4 regions of the Desulfonispora thiosulfatigenes DSM 11270 genome follow, and region 1 is predicted to be linked to each of the others. Evidence: riboswitches for the same ligand, from Rfam matches in the RefSeq annotation. Region 1 holds a riboswitch; each other region holds the start of a gene.
What was found. A riboswitch is a leader RNA that binds a small molecule or an ion and turns the genes downstream of it on or off. The one in region 1 is predicted to bind thiamine pyrophosphate.
Positions count from the first base shown of each region.

Region 2: linked by a shared signal. The riboswitch ahead of B8965_RS00085 (energy-coupled thiamine transporter ThiT) and the one ahead of B8965_RS01565 (ABC transporter ATP-binding protein) in region 1 are both predicted to bind thiamine pyrophosphate.
Region 3: linked by a shared signal. The riboswitch ahead of thiD (bifunctional hydroxymethylpyrimidine kinase/phosphomethylpyrimidine kinase) and the one ahead of B8965_RS01565 (ABC transporter ATP-binding protein) in region 1 are both predicted to bind thiamine pyrophosphate.
Region 4: linked by a shared signal. The riboswitch ahead of thiC (phosphomethylpyrimidine synthase ThiC) and the one ahead of B8965_RS01565 (ABC transporter ATP-binding protein) in region 1 are both predicted to bind thiamine pyrophosphate.

Region 1 covers NZ_FWWT01000007.1:27,372-33,453, forward strand. The annotation lists gene B8965_RS01555 (ABC transporter substrate-binding protein) at 1-721, opposite strand, end outside; gene B8965_RS01560 (ABC transporter permease) at 729-1,493, opposite strand; gene B8965_RS01565 (ABC transporter ATP-binding protein) at 1,490-2,239, opposite strand; TPP riboswitch at 2,289-2,391, opposite strand; gene B8965_RS01570 (EamA family transporter) at 2,439-3,347, opposite strand; gene B8965_RS01575 (hypothetical protein) at 3,428-4,498, opposite strand; gene B8965_RS01580 (coenzyme F420-0:L-glutamate ligase) at 4,744-5,937, shown strand; gene B8965_RS01585 (DMT family transporter) at 5,999-6,082, opposite strand, start outside.
Region 2 covers NZ_FWWT01000005.1:5,513-11,594, reverse strand. The annotation lists gene B8965_RS00095 (exodeoxyribonuclease III) at 51-806, shown strand; gene B8965_RS00090 (cold shock domain-containing protein) at 1,078-1,275, shown strand; TPP riboswitch at 1,457-1,562, shown strand; gene B8965_RS00085 (energy-coupled thiamine transporter ThiT) at 1,667-2,263, shown strand; gene tenA (thiaminase II) at 2,276-2,947, shown strand; gene mnmH (tRNA 2-selenouridine(34) synthase MnmH) at 3,018-4,130, shown strand; gene B8965_RS00070 (class I SAM-dependent methyltransferase) at 4,196-4,774, shown strand; gene rbr (rubrerythrin) at 4,859-5,395, shown strand; gene B8965_RS00060 (desulfoferrodoxin) at 5,438-5,815, shown strand; gene B8965_RS00055 (radical SAM/SPASM domain-containing protein) at 6,020-6,082, shown strand, end outside.
Region 3 covers NZ_FWWT01000015.1:25,685-31,766, forward strand. The annotation lists gene thiE (thiamine phosphate synthase) at 1-3, opposite strand, end outside; gene thiM (hydroxyethylthiazole kinase) at 1-805, opposite strand, end outside; gene thiD (bifunctional hydroxymethylpyrimidine kinase/phosphomethylpyrimidine kinase) at 821-1,624, opposite strand; TPP riboswitch at 1,686-1,794, opposite strand; gene B8965_RS05190 (DUF2156 domain-containing protein) at 2,047-2,943, shown strand; gene B8965_RS05195 (GNAT family N-acetyltransferase) at 2,946-4,130, shown strand; gene B8965_RS05200 (GerAB/ArcD/ProY family transporter) at 4,338-5,426, shown strand; gene B8965_RS05205 (hypothetical protein) at 5,441-5,686, opposite strand; gene B8965_RS05210 (Ger(x)C family spore germination protein) at 5,702-6,082, opposite strand, start outside.
Region 4 covers NZ_FWWT01000015.1:18,798-24,879, forward strand. The annotation lists gene B8965_RS05145 (Ger(x)C family spore germination protein) at 1-403, shown strand, start outside; gene B8965_RS05150 (hypothetical protein) at 405-614, shown strand; gene B8965_RS05155 (GerAB/ArcD/ProY family transporter) at 634-1,749, shown strand; gene B8965_RS05160 (DNA-3-methyladenine glycosylase) at 1,768-2,376, shown strand; gene thiC (phosphomethylpyrimidine synthase ThiC) at 2,381-3,694, opposite strand; TPP riboswitch at 3,883-3,984, opposite strand; gene B8965_RS05170 (NAD(+) synthase) at 4,256-6,082, shown strand, end outside.

The DNA of each region.
Region 1 (6,082 bases):
CTGTTTCTTGATCATTTTTTGCTGTATCTTCACTTACTACTAACACTAACTCATAAAAATCTGGCACACCATAATCAACTGGATTAAAAGTTTTAATTTTTTGTCCTTCTTTTTCTAATAAAACCTGTTCATGATTTATAAATCCACCGCTAGTTGCTTCTACCCTTTTAGTTACTAGTGCAGGGATTAAATCAAAACCAATATCAATAATTTCTACTTTACTTAAATCTCCCCCATCAGATTCAATTACTGTTTTAGCTACGGCTTCATAAACAGGTAGTGAAAATCCTACAGTTTTGCCTTCTAAATCTTTTGGTGAGTTAATATTTTGGTCTGTGGTAGTCATCATGGTATTTAAATGATGACCTACAATAGATGCTACTGATACTACTGGAATATCTTTTGCTCTAGCCATTACTATTTCGGGTTGATAACTTACGGCAAAAGTAGTTTTTCCCCCTGCTACTAGTTTTAAAGGATCACTAGTTTCTGCTGGCATATTAATCTTTACATTTAAACCTTCTTCTTCAAAATAACCTTTTTCAGCTGCTACATATATAAAGGAATGAACTGCATTTGGATACCAATCTAACATAATACTTACTTCTTTTAAATCTTCAGTTTGTTCTGCACTCTTTTCTGGTTCTTTAGCTCCATCACTACATGCAACTAAAGAAAACATCATTACTAATGATAAGAATAAAATACCTAGCTTTTTCATCAATACACTACCCTTCTTTTTTTGTATTTAAAGACCAGGGGATGAAAATTTTTTCTAATATTTTGACTACTCCGAATAAAAATATTCCAAGCAAGGCTAAAATTATAACAGCAGCAAAAACGGCATCAGCTTCTAAATTACTAGACATTCTTCTACTAAATACCCCTAATCCAGAATTTCCACCTAACCATTCTCCTATTACTGCCCCAATAACACTTACGGCTGCTCCGACCTTTAACCCAATGAAAAAATTAGGTAAACAAGCAGGTACTCTAACCTTCCAAAATATTTGACTTTCTGTTGCCCCCATGGTTTTTAACAGATTTAGATACTTTATATCAATGCTTTTAAATCCTTCAAAGGTATTTACAACAATAGGAAAAAAAGTAATTAAGACAGTAATAGCTATTTTTCCCGATAAACCATACCCAAACCACATAATAATTACGGGAGATAAGACAATTATGGGTATAGTTTGAGAAATGACTAAAAATGGATAAATCCCTTCTTCTAATTTTTTACTTTTTAGCATTAAAACAGATATTAAAACTGATAAGATAACGGAAATAAGTAATCCTGCCATAACCTCTGCTAAAGTTACAGGAAAATGAACTGTAAAAAGAACTTTTTTATATGACCATAAAGCCATCGCTATTTTCGTAGGTGCTGGTAAAATAAATTGTTTTACTTTTAATAGTCTTACAGCTACCTCCCAAAAAATCAAAAACAGACTTAAGAATATGATCGCGTTATAATTTTTCATTTTTTTCATTCTTCTAATCCCTCTAGACCTTTTAATATTGCTTGTCTTATTTCAGTAAACTTAGGGTATCCTAGTAAATCATTATCCCGCGGATATTTAAAAGGAACTATAAATTCTTTAATATTTCGATTTGGTATTTTGCCCAGTAAAAATATTCTTTGAGATAAAAATATTGCTTCTTCTACATCATGAGTTATGAAGATAATAGTTGGTTTGAATTTTTGCCACATTTTAAGTAACCATTTTTGCATTTTAAACCTTGTTAAAGCATCTAAAGCACTAAATGGTTCATCAAATAAAATAACTTTATTACCCGTGAGAATATTTCTTAAAAAAGCTACCCTTTGCCTCATACCCCCAGAAAGATGATGCGGATAAGCATTTTCGTATCCTTCTAAGCCAAATTCTTTTATTAATTCTTTTACCCTATTTCGTGCCTCTTCTTTTTTTATCCCTTTTATTTCTAAAGGAAGCACACCATTTTCGAGTATTGTTCGCCAAGGCAAGAGTAAATCTTCCTGAGGCATTAAGCTGATTTTTCCCATTCTATCAGTATTACTACCATTTAATAAAACTTGTCCCTTGGTAGGTTCTAATAAACCTCCTAAAATATGTAGTAAAGTTGTTTTTCCACATCCACTTGGCCCAACTAAAGCTATAAATTCACTTTTTTCTACTTTAAAACTTATATTTTCAAACACTGGTTCTTTGTTTTCTTGGTAAGAATAATGAATTTTATCTACATTTAGTTCCATTGTTTTCACCCCCAATAAAAAAACCTCTCTACGCAAGGTAAAGAGGCTATAATCCTTTTCTAAACTTCCCTACGTAGGTATTAACCAAGTCAGGTTCAAAGGGTAAAAACTAATTGTTTTTTCTCAGCCACATGGCACCCCCAGCGACAATATTAAGTTATCCTTATTGTAGCATATAATAGAATATATTACTACAACCTTAGCTTATAGCAATTACAATTAAACCTAGTACTGTTAAGAATGTTCCAATAATTTTTAAAAGATACATAGATTCCTTTAAAATAAAATAACCAAACAAAGTACCAATTGGAATACTGACTTGCCTAAAAGCAACAACATAAGCAACATTACTGGCAAATAACATCGATAATAAGATTATCCCATACGAGACATAAATCCCTAAGCCCATAATAGTAGCATTTTTTTTATGGTTTTCCATTATTTCTCTAAATAATTTTCTTTCCTCCTGGCTAAATAAGGTGAATATTCCTAGCCATACAGAAGAAAAAAGAGCAATAAAAACCATAAAGATTAAAGAAGCTTCTAAAGATGAAAAAGCCTGATCGGGTACTTCATTTAAAATCCTTAGGGCCTTATCATCAATGACTGAATAGGCGGCTGTACCGATAGCTGCTACAAAGGCAAAACCGATTGATTTGGTAAATAGACTTTTCAGAGTTTCTTTGGTTATCTTTTCAAGAGGTAGAATAAATAAACCAACTACAATAAACAAACATCCTATTATGTAAGAATGCGAAATATCAGAGGCTTTTCCGATCATTACTGTATATATAGTAACCATAATAATAGGTAAAGCCCTTGCAATAGGGTAAACTAAAGACATTTCCCCTAAACGATACCCATAAGCTAAGGTGCTGTAATACAGGGCTTCAAAGAAACCTGTTAATATTAAAAGCACCCAAACATAATCAGGAATTAAACTTAATTTATCATGATAAAAAAATAAAATTGGAGAAAAAATAATTCCCGCTGCGATATTTCCTACAAAAAAATAACTTATCGAAGAATTATCCTTTTTACTTAGTAGATTCCAACCCGCATGAGTAACTGACGAAAGTAAAACTAAAATTATACTTATCGTAGACACATAAAACCCTTCCTCCAAATTAAGGTACTATAATCCAATTTTATCAAATTATTATGAAATTATCTATGAAAATTTGCTTTTTAAACTTTATGCAAGAACTCGCTTAAATCACTACACACTAAGACTGGCTTGTCATAATGTACTAGTTTTTTTAACTTACTTACAATTGTCGTATCAGGATTAACTATGACTAATTTTTCTAAAGAATTATTTTCAAATGACTCTAATAATAACTTTCTTATTCCAAAATCTGTAGGAGGAAAAGAATAACCTATCACAATTAAGTTTTTACACTGGGATAAACATTCTTTTGCTTTAACCCACAACTCCCAAATTAGTTCTTGATTATAATTTTTATACAATACCGGTGGAATTATTACAGGATCAATAATTAATCCATCTATATTCTCTGGTTCAGTAAGCCACCATTTTTCTGAGGTTAATACTACTTTTCCATTTTGTTGTAGATTTCTTTTCTGATCAACGGGTAAATATTTAAACCAATTTAAGGATCCATGTAGTTTAAGGATTTTCCAATCATATAATTTGTTTTTTTGATAATATGATTGGTCTACCTTTATACCATCAATTACTATTTGATCAAATTCCACTCCATAACTTAAAGGATATTTCCACTTATATTGATTATGTTTTCTCTCATTTAAAAGACCTGAGGCTGTTTCTATAGATCTTTCTACATTGCAATCATAATTAAAGGTTATTATATTTGGTTTTTGCTGATATATTAATTTGCCAAAATCCCGCATTAGCTTTGATGAATTGATGAATTCTTCAAAATCAGCTAAAAATTGTACAAACATTATTTTAAGGGCAGAATTAATTCTAAGTAAATATGATATTTCTTGTTCTTTATTTTCTTCAATTGCTTCCATTAATTGAAGTTGGATCAGAGTAAAACATTCTTCTAAATTAAATGTTCTATTTATTAAATTTTCTTTATCCATTTTCCAGTACTTTTCAATATACTCATATACTAAATTAACCTTTTGCACATACTCCTTAGATTGATACTTTGTGCTTTTAAGGATTGTTTTAAAAAAGTTTAAAGTTAAAGGAGGATTAAGTCCTTCATAGTCCGTTATACACTGATTTATTCCTGCTCCAATTATATAAACTGTATCATTAGTCATATAAAACTATCCTTTCAAGATCAAGCTATCATATATATTTCCCCATAGTTAAATAAGAATACCTAAATACTTATAGAACACTTTCAGTTAATTATGTATATTAATTTCAGATAAAACTAATCATATAAAAACCAAAGTATACAATATAATCATTTGCAAAAAAATAATATTCAGTTACAATATATACGGGGAAACTTCCTAAGAATGGTTAAAGATGAGTATAGTTAGGTTAGGAGGAGTAAAATATGTCAAGGACTATTGGTACCACGGTTAGAGGTATTATAGCACCTATTGTTAAACAAGGTGATGACCTTGTAGAAATCGTAGTAGATTCTGTAAAAGCAGCCTATGAATCAGAAAAGTTTACATTTAGAGATAAAGATGTTGTGGGGATTACTGAATCTCTTGTGGCCAGAGCTCAAGGGAACTATATAACAATAGATGATATTGCAGAAGATGTCAGCAAAAAGATAAATGGTGAAGTTGGGGTTGTCTTTCCTATTTTAAGTAGAAATAGATTTTCTATGCTTTTAGAAGGTATCGCTAAAGGGGTAGACAAAGTACATTTGTTATTAAGCTATCCTTCAGACGAAGTTGGTAACCATTTAATGGACATCGAAAAAATGGATGAAGCTGGAATTGATCCGTTTACAGATGTTTTAAGTGAAGAAGATTACCGCAAAATTTTTGGCAAAGAAGTAAAGCATCCTTTTACAGATATTGATTATATTCAAATGTATAAGGATTTAGGGGTAAATGGTAATGTTATTATTCACTTAGCAAATAATCCTAAGGAAATCCTAAAGTTCACTAAAAATGTAATTGTAGCCGATATTCATAGTAGAGAAAGAACTAAAAAAATCTTAAAAAATGCTGGTGCTGAAATAGTTCTAGGTCTTGATGACATTTGCTCAGAGCCTTCTAACGAAAGAGGCTATAATAGTGATTATGGTTTATATGGCTCAAATAAAGCATCTGAAACAATGATCAAACTCTTTCCACGAGATGGTCAAACATATGTTGATGAAATTCAAGCTAGATTAAATAAGATGACTGGTAAAAATATTGAAGTTATGATTTACGGTGATGGAGCTTTCAAAGACCCAGTCGGTAAAATTTGGGAACTAGCTGATCCTGTTGTTTCTCCTGCATATACAAAAGGATTAGAAGGAACTCCTAATGAATTAAAATTAAAGTATTTAGCTGATAATAACTTAATTAATTTAGAAAATCAAGATATAAATGAAATAGCGAAAAAGTATATTAAAGAAAAAGATAGTAATCTTTCTGGAAAAATGGTTGCAGAAGGTACAACACCACGTCAAATTACAGACCTTTTAGGTAGTCTTTGTGATTTAACTAGTGGTAGTGGTGATAAAGGTACCCCAATCATTTTAATCCAAGGATATTTTGATAATTACGCAACCGATAGTTATTAAAATAAAAGGCTACTCTAATGAGTAGCCTTTTATTTTATTTATTCTGATTTTAATTTTTAATCTATTCCTTATTATCCGGAAAAAAAACCCCAATATTTATTAATACCCCTATTATAATTAATAAAGATGCGATTAACTTTATTAT
Region 2 (6,082 bases), on a different contig from region 1:
TCAACTATATCTTGTAAACGGTTCAAATATTTATATAAGGAGTTTTTTAGATGAAATTGGTTTCTTGGAATGTTAATGGTATAAGGGCTTGTGTTAAAAAAGGATTTTTAGATTACTTTACTGAAGTAGATGCTGATATATTTTCTATTCAAGAGACAAAATTACAAGAAGGTCAAATTGATTTAAAGTTAGAGGGATATGAACAATACTGGAATTATGCAGTTAAAAAAGGATATTCTGGTACAGCGATTTTTACAAAATATACCCCTTTATCTGTGACTTATGGCATAGGAATAGAAGAACATGACCAAGAAGGTAGGGTTATAACAATGGAATTTCCTAATTTCTATCTTGTAAATGTTTACACACCAAATTCGCAAAGAGGGCTTTTAAGATTGGATTATCGTATGAATTGGGAAAATGATTTTCAAGCATATTTACAAAAGTTAGATAGTCAAAAGCCTGTTATAACTTGTGGTGACTTTAATGTTGCTCATACAGAAATCGACTTAAAAAATCCCAAGACAAATAGAAAAAATGCAGGGTTTTCTGATGAAGAAAGAGATAAAATATCTAAACTTTTAGAGGCTGGATTCATTGATTCTTTTAGATTTTTTTATCCTGAAAAAACTGAAGCTTATACTTGGTGGTCTTATATGGCAAGAGCAAGAGAAAAAAATGTAGGGTGGAGAATAGATTATTTTTTAGTTTCGGAAAAGTTAAAAGACAAAATAAAAGATGCCCAAATTCATGCAGAAATTATGGGGAGTGATCACTGTCCCGTAGTGTTAGAAGTAGACGCATAATAAAGTTTTAAACTAATAAAATACCTGTAAATTTACACTTGAAAAATATAATTATAAATAAATGCAAAAAAAAATAAAAAATATCATAAAAATACTTGCACAGAATATAAATTCATGATAGAATGAACTTACCTTAATTCAGCAGTAAATATTTATTATGTAATATGTTCTGAGTTTACTAAGTTTAGATTTGGTATTGTTATTTCGGGAATTTTAGTACTAATAATTTTTGCACAGGATTAAAGGAATGAAATTTCGGAGGTATTATTATATGAATGGTACAGTAAAATGGTTTAACGCAGAAAAAGGTTTTGGTTTTATTACAGGTGAAGATGGTAAAGACGTATTTGCACATTTTTCACAAATCAACTCAACAGGATTCAAAACTCTTGAAGAAGGTCAAAATGTATCTTTTGACGTTGTTGAAGGAGCTAAAGGTCCTCAAGCTGAAAACATCACAGTTATCTAGTCAATTTAAACCTCTTAAAGTTAATTCTTTAAGAGGTTTTTTACTGAAAAAATATATCTGTATCTTCTGTCGGTTTTTATATTAAGGCAGATATTATTAATAAAGAGAGTTAATAATATTATTAGATAATCGCAGATAATTATTAAAATATTGAATAAATTAGAAATTTAAGATATAATTTAGAAAAATATAAGGGAGCTGTGTAAACGGCTGAGATAGAAGATGTATCTTCTGACCTCTGACCTGATCTGGGTAATGCCAGCGTAGGAAATATGTTATATTAGTATTTTTAAACGTGCTAACCAGTTAGGTGCACGTTTTTTTTTATTGCAAAATTCTAATTAACTTATCAGAGAAAGTTGCATTTTTCTATAAAAAGGGGGAAAATAGAATGAGTATAGCAATTTTTTTAGCAGTGATTTTCACAGTAGTACTTAGTGTTATAACTTGTGTTAATCTAAAAGGATTTAAATTAGATACAAGAAGGTTAACGAGAATTGGAGTTGTTACAACATTAACCCTTGTTTTGTACATGATTAAAATAGTGCCATTTCCACAAGGAGGAGGCTGTAGTTTATTATCTATACTTCCTATTATGGTACTAGCTGTGATAGCCGGAAAGGAAGAAGCGCTAATTTGTGGTATTGTTGTTGGACTTACCAAAATTGTCGTTGCTCCACCCTTTTTCCCATTACAAATACCCCTAGATTATTTAGGTGGAATGATGGCGATAGCATTTACTCCTATCTTTGGTATTGATAAAAAGAGTAAATTGTTTTTAGGGGCTATATTTGCTTCAATTATATCTATTTTATTTAGTATTTATTCAGGAATAATTTTCTTTGGTCATTTTGCACCAGAGGGTATGAATGTCTGGTATTATGCGGCAGGATATAGTTTGCTTGGATATGGAGTAGAAGCATTAGCTAGTTCAATTGTTCTAACATTGTTACCATTAAATAAATTTAGAGAATTAGTAAAATTATAAGAGGGTGAAAATATGAGTTTTGCTAAAATGATTATTGAAGATCAGAGAGTGAAAAAATATTATGAAGATTACATGAAACATCCCTTTATTAAGGGACTAGGGGATGGAAGTTTAGAAAAAGAAAAATTTAAAAAGTATCTTATACAAGACACATTATATCTAAAGGATTATGGTAAGGTATATGCACATGCATTCTTATTATCTGATAGAATAGAAGATTTGCAATTTTTACATACATGTATAGGTGTTGTAATTGCAGAAGAAACTAATATGCATATTAGATATCTTAAAGATTTTAATCTTGATGTTTTTATGATTGATAATATGAAAATTGAACCTGCAAATAGAGCATATTTAGATTATATGTTAAGCTTTAAAGAGGGTGGGGATATTAAAGAGATTTTTATGTCTGCGCTTCCTTGTACACTAACTTATGAATATATAGGAAAAACTTTAAAAGAACAATGTATTAAAAATGGTAATAATAATGCTAAAGACAATTACTACTATCCTTGGATTGAAGATTACGCTGGAGAAGGATTCGAAGATTTTAGTATTAAGTCTTGTGAGCTTGTGGATAGGATATGTAAAGATATTGACGAAGAAGAAAAAGAAAAGTTAATGACAATCTTTTTAGAAGCATGTCGATATGAAATGGGATTTTGGGATATGAGTTTTGAATAAAGGAGAATTTATATGGAAAACATTAAATTAACAGAGTATAGTAATGGAGCTGAAATCTCAGCCTTAACAAATGAATAGATCTAGTTTAAGCAATTATACATATAATGACTTTGAAAAAATTGTCTTAGAAAAAATCCCACTAATAGATGTTAGAGCTCCTATAGAGTATGAAAAGGGTGCCTTTTTAAATGCAATAAATTTACCTCTTATGAATGATGAAGAAAGACATTTAGTTGGAATTTGTTATAAAGAAAAAGGAAATAAAGAAGCTGTAAAATTAGGACACCAGTTAGTCTCTGGAGATTTAAGAAAGTCCAGGATAGATGCCTGGTCATCTTATATCACTAAGCACCCTAATACTATGATTTACTGTTTTAGAGGTGGTCAGCGTTCTGCAATAACTCAAAAATGGATAAAAGAAGCTACTGGTAATGATGTACTGCGTCTTCAGGGAGGATATAAAGCGTTTAGGAATTATTTAATAGAAGAACTTTCTCCGGAAAAACAAATAAGTACACCGATTTTACTAGGAGGATATACAGGTTCTGGTAAAACAATACTTCTAAAAGAACTTAAAAATGCAATTGATTTAGAAGGAATTGCCCACCATCGTGGTTCATCATTTGGAAATCATGTTACACCACAACCTAGTCAAATTGATTTTGAAAATAATCTTTCTTATGCTCTTATCTCACATAAACATGAGAAACATAAATATATGATATTAGAAGATGAATCACGAAATATTGGTTATTGTTTTATACCAAAAGAGTTATTTGAGTTTTTTAGAAAGGGTAATTTAGTGGTATTGAATGTACCTTTTGAAGAGCGGGTTCAAATTACCTTTAATGAGTATGTACTCATGTCACAAGCTAATTATATAGATACATTTGGACATTCAACAGGGCTTATAGAGTGGTCTGGTTATATCACTAGAAGTATAAATAAGCTGCAGAAAAGATTAGGCGTTGAAGGTCATAAAAGACTTTTAAATGTATTTGAAGATGCATTTAAAATACAAATTGGTTCTAATAAACCCGACTTACATAGAAATTGGATAGAAATACTTTTAAAAGAATACTATGATCCTATGTATTCTTATCAAATGAAAAAGTGTACCAGGGAAATGGTTTTTCAAGGTAATGCGAAAGAGGTTATAGATTATTTTAAGATGTTGGCCTAAAGATGATATAACTGGAATTTTTTTCTGATAGTTTAGTGAATATGCTTTTATCCAAGGAGGTAATTATGGTACATAAATTTGAATCTAAAAATAAAGATATGCTCGATAATGAGTGGAGGCGTCAGAACTTACCTCCTTTAGATACATTAAAAATATTAGGGCTGTCTACAGATGATATAGTAGCAGATATTGGTTGCGGGATTGGTTATTTTACAATATCTGCTGCAAACATTGTTGATCCTAATAATAAGGTATATGCTTTGGATACGTCAGATGAAATGCTTTCAGAGGTGGAAAGAAGAGCTTCTGTAGCTGAGTCTTTTAATATTGTAGGTATTAAGACTGATGAATATGAGCTAAAGCTAGAAAATAAATCAACTAGTTTTTCATTACTAGTAAATGTACTTCATGAAGTTGAAGATAAAAACACCTTTTTAAAAGAAATTAAACGAATTTTAAAAGATAAGGGTAAATTAGCGATAATAGAATGGGAAATGGGACAAGATAAAAAAGGTCCCCCTATACAAGATAGAATTGATAAAAATGAAGTTATTGATTTATTAGTTTCTGAAGGATTTGAAATAGATAAAACTCTAAATTTATCGGAATTTTTTTATGGTATAGTTGCAGTTAATACACCTTAAAATCTAAATAATTAAAATTAAAAACAGGACATTTAAATAGAATGTTGAAATATACTATATAGTTACTTATAGGAGGGAAAAGAAATGGATCTAAAAGGAACAAGAACTGAGGCAAATTTAATGGCAGCTTTTGCGGGCGAATCACAAGCAAGAAACAAGTATACATATTATGCTTCTAGAGCAAAAAAAGATGGTTTTAATCATATAGCTGATTTGTTTTTAGAAACAGCTAATAATGAAAAAGAACATGCTAAAATTTGGTTTAAACTTTTACATGATGGTATCCCAGATACAAAAGAGAATTTAAAGGATGCTGCAGCTGGTGAAAACTACGAATGGACAGACATGTATGCAAAGTTTGCAAAAGAAGCTAAAGAAGAAGGATTCGATAAGATTGCTTATCTTTTTGAACAAGTAGCTCGCATTGAAAAAGAACATGAAGAAAGATATTTAAAACTACTAGAAAACCTAAACGAAGGAAAAGTTTTTGAAAGAGAAGAAAAACAAGAGTGGAAATGTGATAATTGTGGTCATATTCATGTTGGTAAAAAAGCTTTAGAAGTATGTCCAGTATGTGATCATCCACAAGCATTTTTTCAAATTAAAGCTGACAACTATTAAGTTTAATTATTAGTAAAATAATAAGAGAAGGGTGGTAATAATATGAAATCGAAAGTATCTTTTTTCCGTTGTGAAATATGTGGTAACATAGTAGAGTTAATTAAAAACGGTGGAGGAGAATTAGTTTGCTGTGGTCAGCCTATGGTTAAGCTAGAAGCTAATACTACTGAAGCTGCTTATGAAAAACATATCCCAGTGGTAACTAAAAAGGATAATCAGATTCATGTAGATGTAAGTTCAGTACCACATCCGATGACAGAAGCTCATTTTATTGAGTGGGTAGTAGTTGTAACAGATGATACAGTTGAAAGAATAGCGCTTTCACCAAATGATGAGCCAAAAATAGTAACCTGTGATAAAGATGATGTTGAAGTATATGCATACTGTAATTTACACGGATTATGGAAAGCAGATATTTAAAAGGTTATATCGAAGTGCACCCCCCATCTTAGATAAAATCTAAGATGAGGAGGTGCTCTTTTTATGTGTATAATTTCAAATAATGATATAATAGTTAATGAAGTGATAAAAATAAAGACCGCAATATTATATTTAGCTCATTTTAGAAAATAAAAAATAGATAATTATATCCGTTATATGCGAGATATGAAAAGGGATGTTCTGATGAAAAAGTTTAAAAGAATTTATCTAGAGATTACAAATATCTGTAATTTGAAATGTAGTTTT
Region 3 (6,082 bases), on a different contig from region 1:
CATGGATTTTTCCCTCGCCTTCTAATATTTCTGGTGTTAAATTATAAATATTATCAAATATTCTCATTCTAAATGTGCCAACACCTTCAGAATCTTTTAAACTATTGAAAGACTTTTCACCAGCTAGTCCCATGGATAAAATCCCAGCAATAGCCGCACTATAATAATCCTCAGTGACACCAGCATATGTACCCACGAGTGATGAACACATACATCCTGTTCCCGTAACCTGAGATAATAATTTATGACCATTAGCAATAAAAGTAGTATTTGTTCCATTTGAAATAATATCAATTTTACCTGTAATTGCAACAATAGCATTTAATTTATGGGAAAGCTCAAGAGCAATTTCTTTGCCATTTTGCATATCATCCATAGAGTCGACACCTTTAATATTACCATCTATGCCAGCTAAGATTTTAATTTCAGACATATTTCCTCGGATAATAGTTGGATTAACTTCTGCTAAAAGTTGTTTGGCTGTTTGAGTTCTAAGTTTTGTTGCTCCCACTCCCACAGGATCTAAAATTATGGGTATATTTCTTTCTTTTGCTGTTTTTCCTGCTATAATCATAGAATCAATTGTGCGAGTATTTAAAGTGCCAATATTTAGAACAAGCGCCCGAGCTAGAGAAGTCATTTCTTTAACCTCTTTTTCATCATCAGCCATTACAGGGGATCCCCCAAGGGCTAGGACAATATTTGCACAATCATTTACAGTAACATAATTAGTTATATGATGTACTAGAGGACTCTTTTCACGCACATCTATTAGTAATTTTGTGGTTTTTTGATATATTTCCAAGATGTAAATCCCCCTTTAATCGAGCATACCAGCCTTTTGGTATAGAGAATAAAAATGATTAGTCGGTCCATATCCTTTACCTAAAGCAAGAGAATGTCTAATAGCAGTTGTTATATATTCCTTAGCCTCTCTAACTCCCTCTTCAACATTAGCCCCTTTAGCTAAATTAGCCGTGATTGCAGAAGAAAGGGTACAGCCTGTCCCATGAGTATTTTTTGTATTAATTCTTTCTGAGGTATAATGCGTTATTTTTTTACCATCATAAAGAACATCGATTGCATCCTCGGTGAGATGTCCACCTTTAACTAATACTTTTTTAGGGCCCATTTTGTGAATTAATAAAGCAGCCTTTTCCATATCTTCGACAGTATCAATTTTCATTCCGACAATTACTTCAGCCTCTGGGATATTAGGTGTTACTACTTCAGCAAGAGGTAAAAGGTGGGAAATAAGGGCTTCTTTAGCTTCAGGTTGTAATAAATCAAAACCGCTTTTTGAAATCATTACAGGATCAACTACCACATTTTGCGCCTGATATTTTTTGAGATTTTCTGCGATAGTTTTAATAATTTTAGTTTCAGAAACCATTCCAATTTTTACTGCATCTACTTCTATATCCGTAAAAATTGCTTCAATTTGTTTAGAAACCATTTCGGCACTTAAATTTTCTACTGCAGATACTCCTTGGGTATTTTGCGCAGTGATGGCAGTGATAACGCTCATTCCAAAGACACCATGGGCAGAAAAGGTTTTTAAATCGGCTTGTATTCCAGCTCCGCCACTACAATCAGAACCAGCAATAGTTAAAGCAGTTTTCATGAAAATTCATCCTTTCTTTTGATAAAAAATAAAAAAAAGCACAAACTATAGTAGTGTGCTTTTGAAAATAGACACACTTTCCTACGCTGGTTTTATCCAGATCAGGTTTAAAGGGTTAAAGATAAAGGTCTTTTTCTCAGCTAGCCGTTCTAGCTCCCCTAGTGTAGTACTAATATAATATTTAACCTTTTTATACTATCATGTTATTATAATGGTGAGAAAAGTCAAGACTTTGGGGATAATAAGGGGAAATAAACTTACTGTCTACGATTATTATTCAGAAAATATATATCAGCTAAAAGTTAAATCATGTTTTACCACAAAAACTATTGACAAAGGTGTATAATAATAGATAAGCATTTTTTAGCAGGGATATTAATATTTATAGAAAAAAATAAGGAGTGATATTTATCAACTTTAAGATGATTGAATTAAAAGATAAAGATATCTTTGATCAATTTTTCAAAAGCGATAGATACGAAGGATCGGAATGTACCTTTACTAATCTATATATGTGGAGAAAAACTTATAATATAACGTGGACCCTTGTAGATGATTTTTTATGTGTGAAGGCAACCTTAAATGATGCTACATACGTTCTACCACCTTTTCCAAGGAATAAGGACGGCTTTTTTAAGGTTGTAGATAAACTAATAGATTATATTAAAGAAATTAATATACCCTTTGTTATGGGGGGAATTACGGAAGATTTAATGGCATATATGGAAAAAGAAAGGCCTAATATGTTTAACTTTACGGAAGATTTTGATACCCATGATTATGTGTATAGTGCGGAGGATTTAGTAGAATTAAAGGGCAGGAAATATTCTCGTAAAAGAAATCATATTAAGAATTTCAAAAAGCATTACTCTGATTATGAATATTTTGATATGACTGAGGAATTAGTCCCATCCTGTATTCAAAGTGCCATTGATTGGTGTGAAAAAAAGGAAAAGGATTTTAATGATAAAAGAAGCTTAATTTGTGAGCGTGATGCTTTAATTGAAGCCTTAAAGCAGTTTACCTATTTAGGATTTAAAGGTGGAGTAATTAAAGTTAATGATAAGGTCGAGGCCTTTACTTTTGGGGAACTTTTAAATGAAGATACCGCTGTAATTCATGTGGAAAAAGGAAATCGTGAGCTTAATGGCATTTATCCTACGATTAATCAAGATTTTTGTATTCGTAATTGGAGTGAAATTAAGTTTATAAATCGAGAAGAAGATTTAGGTTTACCCGGGTTAAAAAAGGCTAAAGAATCTTATTATCCTGTAAAATTCATTAAAAAATATAGTGCTACTTTAAAAAATGAGGGATAGATATGGACTTTCATTTAATTAAAGAAGAGGATAAGCCTTCAGTGATGCGTTTGTGGGCGTACTGTTTTGAAAATGAAGAAGATCCGTTTTATAATTGGTATTTTAATAATTTCTTCAATAGTGAAAATACCCTCGGTTCCTATTCAGAAAATAAATTAATGGCGAATTTACAATTAAATCCGTATCAAATTTATGTACGGGGTAAGGCTTTAGATACTTCTTATATAGTCGGCATTGCCACCGATCCAGCTGCAAGAGGGCAAGGAATTGTTAGGGGCTTAATGGTGGAATCATTTAGGGAAATGAAAAGGAGAAAACACTTTGTTTCCATCTTAATGCCTTATAGGGCTCATTTTTACTACCCTTATGATTTTGAGTTTGTCTATCATCATTTAAAATATGTTATCCCTATAAGCGATTTAAAAAGGCAAGGGGCAGGGTATGGTGAATTTAGGCAAATTGACGAAAATTATATAAAAAATAAAAATGATTATCAGGAACTGCAAGAGGTTTATGATAAGTTTACTAAAAATAAACATGGATATGTTGTGCGTACAGAGGAAAATTGGAGGCTATTAGTAGAGGAGCATTTAACTGAAAAAGGATATATAACTCTTTTATTGGAGCAAGGCAAGCCTATAGGTTATTTGTTTTATTATTTACAGGATAATAGATTTATCGTCAAAGAAATGGCCTTTGCAAACATAAACGCGCAGAAATCTCTTTTAAAATATATCTATAATCATAATTCTCAAGTAGAAACCTTGGAATGGAATGCTGCTGTAGATGATTTAACTTATCTTTCTTTACCTGATCCGAAACAGGGCATAACGATGTACCCTTTTATGATGGCGAGGATAATAGATGCTAAAGAGGCTTTAGAAAGTATAGATTACTCCAGGGATATTACGGGAACAATTAAAATAAGTATTTCTGATAATTTAGCCACCTGGAACGAAGGAACCTTTAAGGTAGAAATTAATGAGGGCAAAGCTAAAGTTACGAAAACATTAGAGCCTTCTGATGTAAATCTGGGGATTGGCACCTTAACAAGTTTATATTTTGGGAGATTATCTGCGAGTGAACTTGAGTTTTTAGGTAAAATAAGTAGTGGTTCAGCTAAAAAAATGGAACTTTTAACTCAGATATTTCCGAAAATGAATAATTTCATAAATGAATATATTTAAAAGGCCGTGCATATGTCCGGATTATTACTCAGAGAAAAGACATTTAGTAAAGAAGATGTCTTTTCCTGGGTTAATTACAGGAATTAATATGCACGGTTTTTTTATGTAGAAAAATATTTCAATCTTATTCTTTAAGGTATTAATAAAAAAACCTTTTTTGGAAAAACTAATCTTAAGGTAGTAAATATATATGGAGGTGAGGTAGGATTGAAAGAAAAGATTTCGATTATCCAATTTAATATGGTAACCTTTGGTTTTATCGTTGGGAATAGTATAATTTATTCCTTTGGTTTAAACTATGCCCAAAGAGAAACCTGGATTGCAGACCTTATAGGCCTACTAATAGGGGTAGGAGTTATATTCATGATTACATACATTGTTAATAAGTATCCTTTAGGAAGCTTTGATTTAATCTTAGAGCATTTATTTGGTTCAGTACTGGCTAAAGTATTTTTGTTTATAATTTTTATGTATGCTTTTTTTACAGCAGCCATGATTTTAAGTCATGTTGATGTTTTTATGAATAATACTATTATGCCCGAAACCCCAGGCTGGGTTTTTAATTTATCTTTAGGAGTTGTAACTGCCATAATTATTCGCTATGGCGTAGAAACAGTATCTAGGTGTTCTGAATTATTTGGGCCTATGATTTTAATCTTTATTATAATTTTAGGAGCATTAGCTATACCACAATTTGACTTGAAATATTTTTCTCCCCTTTTTACGGAAGATATAAGTTCGATTATGAAGGCAGTTGTTCCAATTGCTTCTTTTCCTTATTTACAAGCAGTATTACTTGTATTTTTTATGGTTTTAATAAATAAAAAAACAGAAGGAAACACCTATAAGCTAAATATATTGGGGTTGGTACTAGGAGGAATAATTTTAATAAGTAGATCGATTTATAAAATCGGTATTTTTGGAGTAAGAGAAGCTACTAAATTAACCTTTCCCTTTTATAGTATTAGTAGACAAATAGAAGTAGGAAGTTTTCTGCAAAGAACTGAAATTTTATTTTTAGGAGTTTGGTGTTTTGCTATTTTTATTAAATTAGCAGTATGTCTTTATGTCTGTGCTAAATGTATGCAAGGGATTTTTAAACTAGAAGATTATAAGATTTTAGCTTTACCGATTACACTTTTAGCGGTTCCGTTTTCTCTTAATTTATTTAACAACTTTCAGGGAGTTCAATTGTTTCTCAATGTAACCTTAATTTTCATTAATATTATTTTAATTGTAATTCCGTTTTCAATTATCTTTGGTTTTAGTTTATTTAAAAAGAAGGTAAGTGCTTAGCACTTACCTTCTTTTTAGATTTCCATTAATTTATAAAAGGCTGGAAAGATAGATTTAAAGATATCATTCATGAATGCACCAATGGCTGAAATATTTACAGTTTCATAATAAACCAGCCCTGAGGAGATAAGACTTAAAACTAAGAAACTAGCAGTAACATAAATGATTTTCTTATGATTATCCTTTTTATTATCTTTAAAAAGAGGGACTAAATCAACCCACGCAACCAAGACGACAATAAGTATTAATAAATAAAACATTTTAACCTCCCTGTGTTACTTCTTTAAAAGAAGACCACTAGATATTACGTCTACATCTACTTTAACATCCAAGAGAACTTTATCTTTATAAATCCCTTTCCATTCATCTTGCTTCAGATGAACAAGGTCAGGATACTCACCAACAAAGGTTCTTCCTAAACTAAAAATATCTAAGCCTATTTCATTTTTGGATTTTTCAAAGACAGTATCAATTTCTTTTTTAATTTTGCTCGAGATTAGGGATTTTAATTTTTCTAAAGAAATTTCATCAGGATAAACATCTGCTGAGTATTCAGTGATAAGTCCTTTAACTGAAATTTTAGCCTTCATAACATAATTGCCATTTTCTTTGGTAGGTTTTAAATATACCTTGGATTTTCTGATATCAATAGTAAT
Region 4 (6,082 bases), on a different contig from region 1:
TAATGCCGTAACTTTAGAAATCATTAGTTCTAAAACAAAACAAAAGCCTATTATACAGGATGGAGAATTAAGAATGACGGTAGAGGCTAAGATTGAAACAGGGATAGCAGAATTAGATAGCACAACTAATTTCATAGATAAAGAAGGCAGAAAAATGGTCAAACAACAGGCAGAAAAGTTAGTAAAAAAGGAAATGGAGAATTTAATCAAAGATATGCAACAAGATCATCAAACTGATGTCTTTAAATTTTCCTGTAATGTCCAAAGATATTTACCAGATACTTGGAAAGAAGTAAAAGGTAATTGGAGTGAAGTTTTTTGTAGTTTACCTGTCGAGGTCGAGGTAAAAGTAGAGATAAAAGGTAGTGCCTTAACCTCTAAACCTATTAAGGTGAGTGATTAGCATGGTTATTTTAATTATCTTAGCATATCTAATAATTGGTGTTTTAGAAATTTATCCTTTAATAGAACAAAAAAAGAAAAAAGAATTAATCGCTTATTCTTTAACTTTTTCGATCGCCTTTGTTATGAGTTTACTATTAAGTTTAGGAGTAGAAATTCCTAGCCCTGTTTATCCGATTGAAAATGCAGTAAAGGCTATTATGGGTCAGTAGTTAGTTTGGAGGAATAAATATGCTCAAAGAGGTTATTTCTGATCGGCAAGGGATTTCGATGATAATTCTATTTTTAGTAGGGTCCACTTCTATCTTTGGGGTAGGAATGATATCGCAAAAGGATATGTGGCTAGGAATTATTATGGCTTTAATTATGGTCTTGCCCTTAATTTTTATTTATATTCGTTTACATAATTTATTTCCCGATCAGGATTATTATGATATTTTAGAAATTTGTTTAGGTAAAGTATTAAGTAAGATAATTTTCTTCATTAAGTTTTTATGGATTGCCTATTTTACTGCTGATATTTTTGATACCTATGGGCAATTTATCAAGACCGTAAATTTACCTAATACCCCTCAAATAATACCTATACTTGCCATGGGCTTACTATCTATTTGGGTATTAAAAGAAGGTATTGAAGTCCTTGGGAGATGGTCGGAATTCTTTGTGTATTTTCCCTTTGGTTTACTGATATTTATGGTTATTTTATTAATTCCCCAAATAGAGATAACAAATGTAACTCCTGTTTTACAAGATGGCATTAGGCCTATTTTAAAAGGGGGATTTCAGACCTTTACCTTTCCTTTTAGTCAAATTGTAGTTTTTACGGCAGCTTTTCAGTACTTTAGGGATAAAAGGTCACCACGAAAGATTTATTTGTCAGGTTTTTTCATTTCCTTTATTTATATTTTTCTTATTGCTACCGTAAGCTTAGCGGTTTTAGGGCCAGATTCCATGGAGAGAATGTATTTTCCTATTTATAGTGCAGCAGCTAGAATCAGTGTGGGAGAATTATTACAAAGGCTTGAGATTATCGTAGCAACTTCTTTTATTTTAGGAGGTTTTGTAAAAGTATCGATTTTGCTTTTATGCACTACTAAGGCCTTCACTAAATTATTTGGCTTTACAGAGTATCGTTTTATTGTCGTTCCAATCGCATTAATTATTCTTAATTTATCCTATTTTGCTTATGATAGTATCATGCATTATTTTGAATTTAACTATGAGATTTGGCCAACTTTGTTATTTCCTTTTACTGTTATAATTCCCATACTTACTTGGATAATTGCAGAAATAAAGCACAGGGGTAAAAGGGGCAAAGGAAGTAAAAAGCGAACCTTAATTAACTAATATTTGAGGATGATAAATATGAAATTAACGCGAGAATTTTATAGTAGGGATACCTTAACAGTGGCTAAGGAGCTACTAGGAAAACATCTTATTCATAAGGTAGAGGGGGTAGAAAGGATAGGAGAAATAGTTGAAGTAGAGGCCTATGGGGGGATTATTGATAAAGCAGCACACTCTTATCAAGGAAAAAGAACCAAGAGAACCGAAGTAATGTTTGGAGAGGCTGGGCATGCCTATGTTTATTTAATTTATGGAATGTATCATTGCTTAAACATCGTTACTAGTACAATCGATAATCCAGAAGCAATTTTAATTAGAGCCTTAAAACCTATTAGTGGCATACCTCAAATTTCCCAGGACCGTTATGGAAAAATAGATTCAGACTTAACTAAAAGACAATATCTAAATTTACTAAACGGCCCTGGAAAACTAAGTAAAGGTATGGCTATAACTAAAGAGCATAATGGAATAGATTTATGTGCGGATACTTTATACCTAGTAGACCCCGGTCAGACTAAGGAGAAAATAGTAACATCTCCAAGGATCAATATCGACTACGCTGAAGAAGCCATCGATTATCCTTGGAGATATTACTTTGCAGATAATCCGTACATATCTAAAAAATAAATTATTAATCATCATCTCGTAAAATATTCACATTTTTACCATCCATGACTTTATTCATATTTCTTACGGCACACATTTTTCCACACATAGTACAAGTATGCTTATCTTCAGGCATGGATTCTTTACGATATTTTCTAGGTTTTTCCTCATCTAGGGCTAGCTCGAACATTTTTTCCCAATCAAGGTCACGGCGAGCTTGGCTCATTTCATGATCCCACTCAATTGCTCCTGGAACTCCTTTAGCAATATCAGCTGCATGAGCGGCAATACGACTAGCAATGATTCCTTCTTTCATATCATCTAAAGTAGGAAGTCTTAAATGCTCGGCAGGTGTAACATAGCATAAGAAGTCTGCCCCATTAGCTGCTGCAATAGCACCACCAATAGCACTTGTAATATGATCATATCCTGGTGCTACATCTGTCACGATTGGCCCAAGAACATAAAAAGGAGCACCATGGCATAATTTTTTCTCAATTAACATATTAGCCGCAATTTCATTTAAAGGAACATGGCCTGGTCCTTCAATCATGACCTGTACATTCTTTTCCCAGGCTCTTAAAGTAAGTTCTCCAAGGGTCATTAATTCCTTGATTTGACTAGGGTCAGTAGAATCCTTTAAACTACCTGGACGGCAAGCATCCCCTAGACTTAAAGTAACATCATACTTTTCACAAATTTCTAAAAGTTCATCATAATATTCATAAAATGGATTTTCTTGATTATTTAATTCCATCCACGCATATAGTAAAGACCCACCCCTGGAAACAAAGTTCATTAATCTAGGATTTCTTTTAAATACAGCAGCAGTTTCACGGTTAATTCCTGCATGAATGGTCATAAAATCCACGCCATCCCTAGCATGTTTTTCTACAACTTTTAAAAATTCATCCTTTGTAATATCTTTTAACTCTTTATCATAAAAGCCAACTGCATCATAAATTGGGACAGTACCTATCATTGCAGGTGAAATTTCTACTACTCTTTTTCTGAATTCTTCAGTTTTTCCAAAACAACTTAAATCCATTATAGCTTCAGCTTTCATATTTACAGCAGTTTTCACCTTTTCCAGCTCTAATTCAATATCACGGCAATCTTTAGAAATACCTAAATTTACATTTATTTTTGTTCTTAATCCTTGTCCAACTCCCTCAGCATCTAAAGATGTATGATTTTTATTGGCAGGAATAACTATTTTACCTTCAGCAATTAATTTTCTTAAAGTATTAACCTCCATTTGTTCTTTTTTTGCCACAATTTCCATTTCCTTAGTAATAATTCCTTTTTTGGCAGCATCCATTTGAGTCGAAAAATTCATAATATTCAGTCTCCTTTTCTTGGTTCTAGATAAGATTACCTACGAGATTACTTATTAAATAATTATAGAAATTGCTTAAATAAAATGTTATATAAGATAATCAGGCAAGTTTACTTATACTAAATCCTTAATTATATTTAATAAAATAAAAAAGCTTACCCAAGGGTAAGCTTAAAAAATAACTAAAATTAGTTTTCTTTTTTGCATCCCTACGGTAGTACTAACTACATCAGGTTCAAAGGGACAGGATTATTCATCCATCTCAGCCAGTGGCGCCCCTGCAAATATACGATATTTAATTTGTAACCATATATTAACATGGAATTTTATAATTGTAAAGGTATATTTTTCTGCACAAATGATTAATCTTATTTAATTAATGTTATTATAATATGAAAAGGTGATTTAATGGTATAAGCTAAAGGAAATATATTTTATATCATTAAACATTAAATAGTTTTAATAATTTATGAGATAACTTGAAAGAATAGATATAGATATGTTTTCACGCGGGATTTTGGTTTATAATGGATGGGTAATTATTTGGAAGGTGATGATTGTATGAATAATTATGGTTTCTTGAAAGTTGCAGCGGCAACTCCCAAGATCAAGGTTGCTGATACCATATATAACACACAAGAAATATTAAGATTAATGGATGAAGCTTCTGAACAGGAGTGCGCTCTTTTAGTTTTTCCTGAACTTTCTTTGACCGGATATACTTGTGGCGATTTATTTCAGCAAAGACATTTATTAGATAGCGCTGTAGAACAATTAGATTTTATTTTACAAAGTTCTAGGGATAATCAAGTATTAACTTTAATTGGGATGCCCTTATCGATTAAACAAAGACTCTACAATTGTGCAGTTGCAATTTTAAAGGGCAGAATTCTTGGGATAGTTCCAAAAATGCATATTCCAAATAGCAAGGAATATTATGAAAAAAGATGGTTTAATTCTGGATTTGATTATGCGAAAGAATCAACTGTAATTGAACTTTTAGGACAAAAGGTTTCATTTGGAAGTTTGCTTTTTGAATGTACAGATTTGCCATTTTCCTTAGGAGTAGAAATTTGTGAGGATTTATGGTCGCCTATTCCTCCAAGCTCTTATTTATCTTTAAAAGGAGCAAGTATCATAGCTAATCTTTCAGCAAGTAATGAATATGTAGGTAAATCAGATTATCGCAAATTACTGATTTCTCAGCAAAGTTCAAGGTGCATTTGTGGTTACATTTATGCATCTGCAGGAGTACATGAATCCACCACAGACTTAGTTTTTGGGGGGGATAGTGCGATTTATGAAAATGGTACTTCATTAAAAGAGTCACAGCTATTTAATCGCGAAAGTGAATTAATAATAAGTGAAATAGACATAGAAAGATTAATTTCTGAGCGTCAAAAAAATACAAGCTTTAGTGAAAATACGACCTTTTTAACCCAAGAGTTAAATACCGAAATCATTAATTTTAGCTATGTTAAAGATTTTAGGTTAAGCACATTATCTAGAGAAATAAACCCTTTACCATTTGTGCCAGGGGAAGAAAAAACTTTAGATAGTCATTGCCAAGAAATATTTTCTATCACAACAGCGGCTTTAGCTAAAAGACTAGAACATACAAAAATTGATAAAGTAGTTGTGGGTATTTCTGGAGGATTAGATTCTACCTTAGCTTTATTATCAATTGTCCAAACCTTTGATCTCCTGAATATTGAGCGAAAAAATATTTTAGCAATTACTATGCCGGGATTTGGAACATCCGATTTAACTTATAATTATGCTCGCGATTTAATGGAAAAGCTAGGTGTAACTAGTAAAGAAATAAATATCACAGAAGCTTGCTTAACTCACTTTAAAGATATTGAACATGATAAAAAGATACTAGACACAACCTATGAAAATGTCCAAGCTAGGGAAAGAACGCAAATATTAATGGACTATGCTAATAAAAATAATGCGCTCGTAATGGGTACAGGTGATTTGTCAGAGTTAGCCCTAGGCTGGGCTACATATAATGGAGATCATATGTCTATGTATTCGCTTAATTCTGGTATTCCTAAAACTTTAGTACAATTCTTATTAAAATGGGCAGCAGATAATAATATGTACGGTCTTAAAGAAACCCTTTATGGAATACTTGATATGCCGATCAGTCCAGAATTAATCCCGACGGATAAAGAAGGGGCAATAAAGCAAAAAACAGAAGACTTAGTAGGACCTTATGAATTACATGATTTTTATTTGTATTATTTCTTGCGTTATGGCATGAGCCCTAAGAAAATTCTATTCTTAGCAGAAACAGCATTTAAAGATAAATATCCTAAAGAGACCATCTTAAAATGGTTAAAAGTATTTTATCATAGATTCTTTTCGCAGCAATTTAAACGT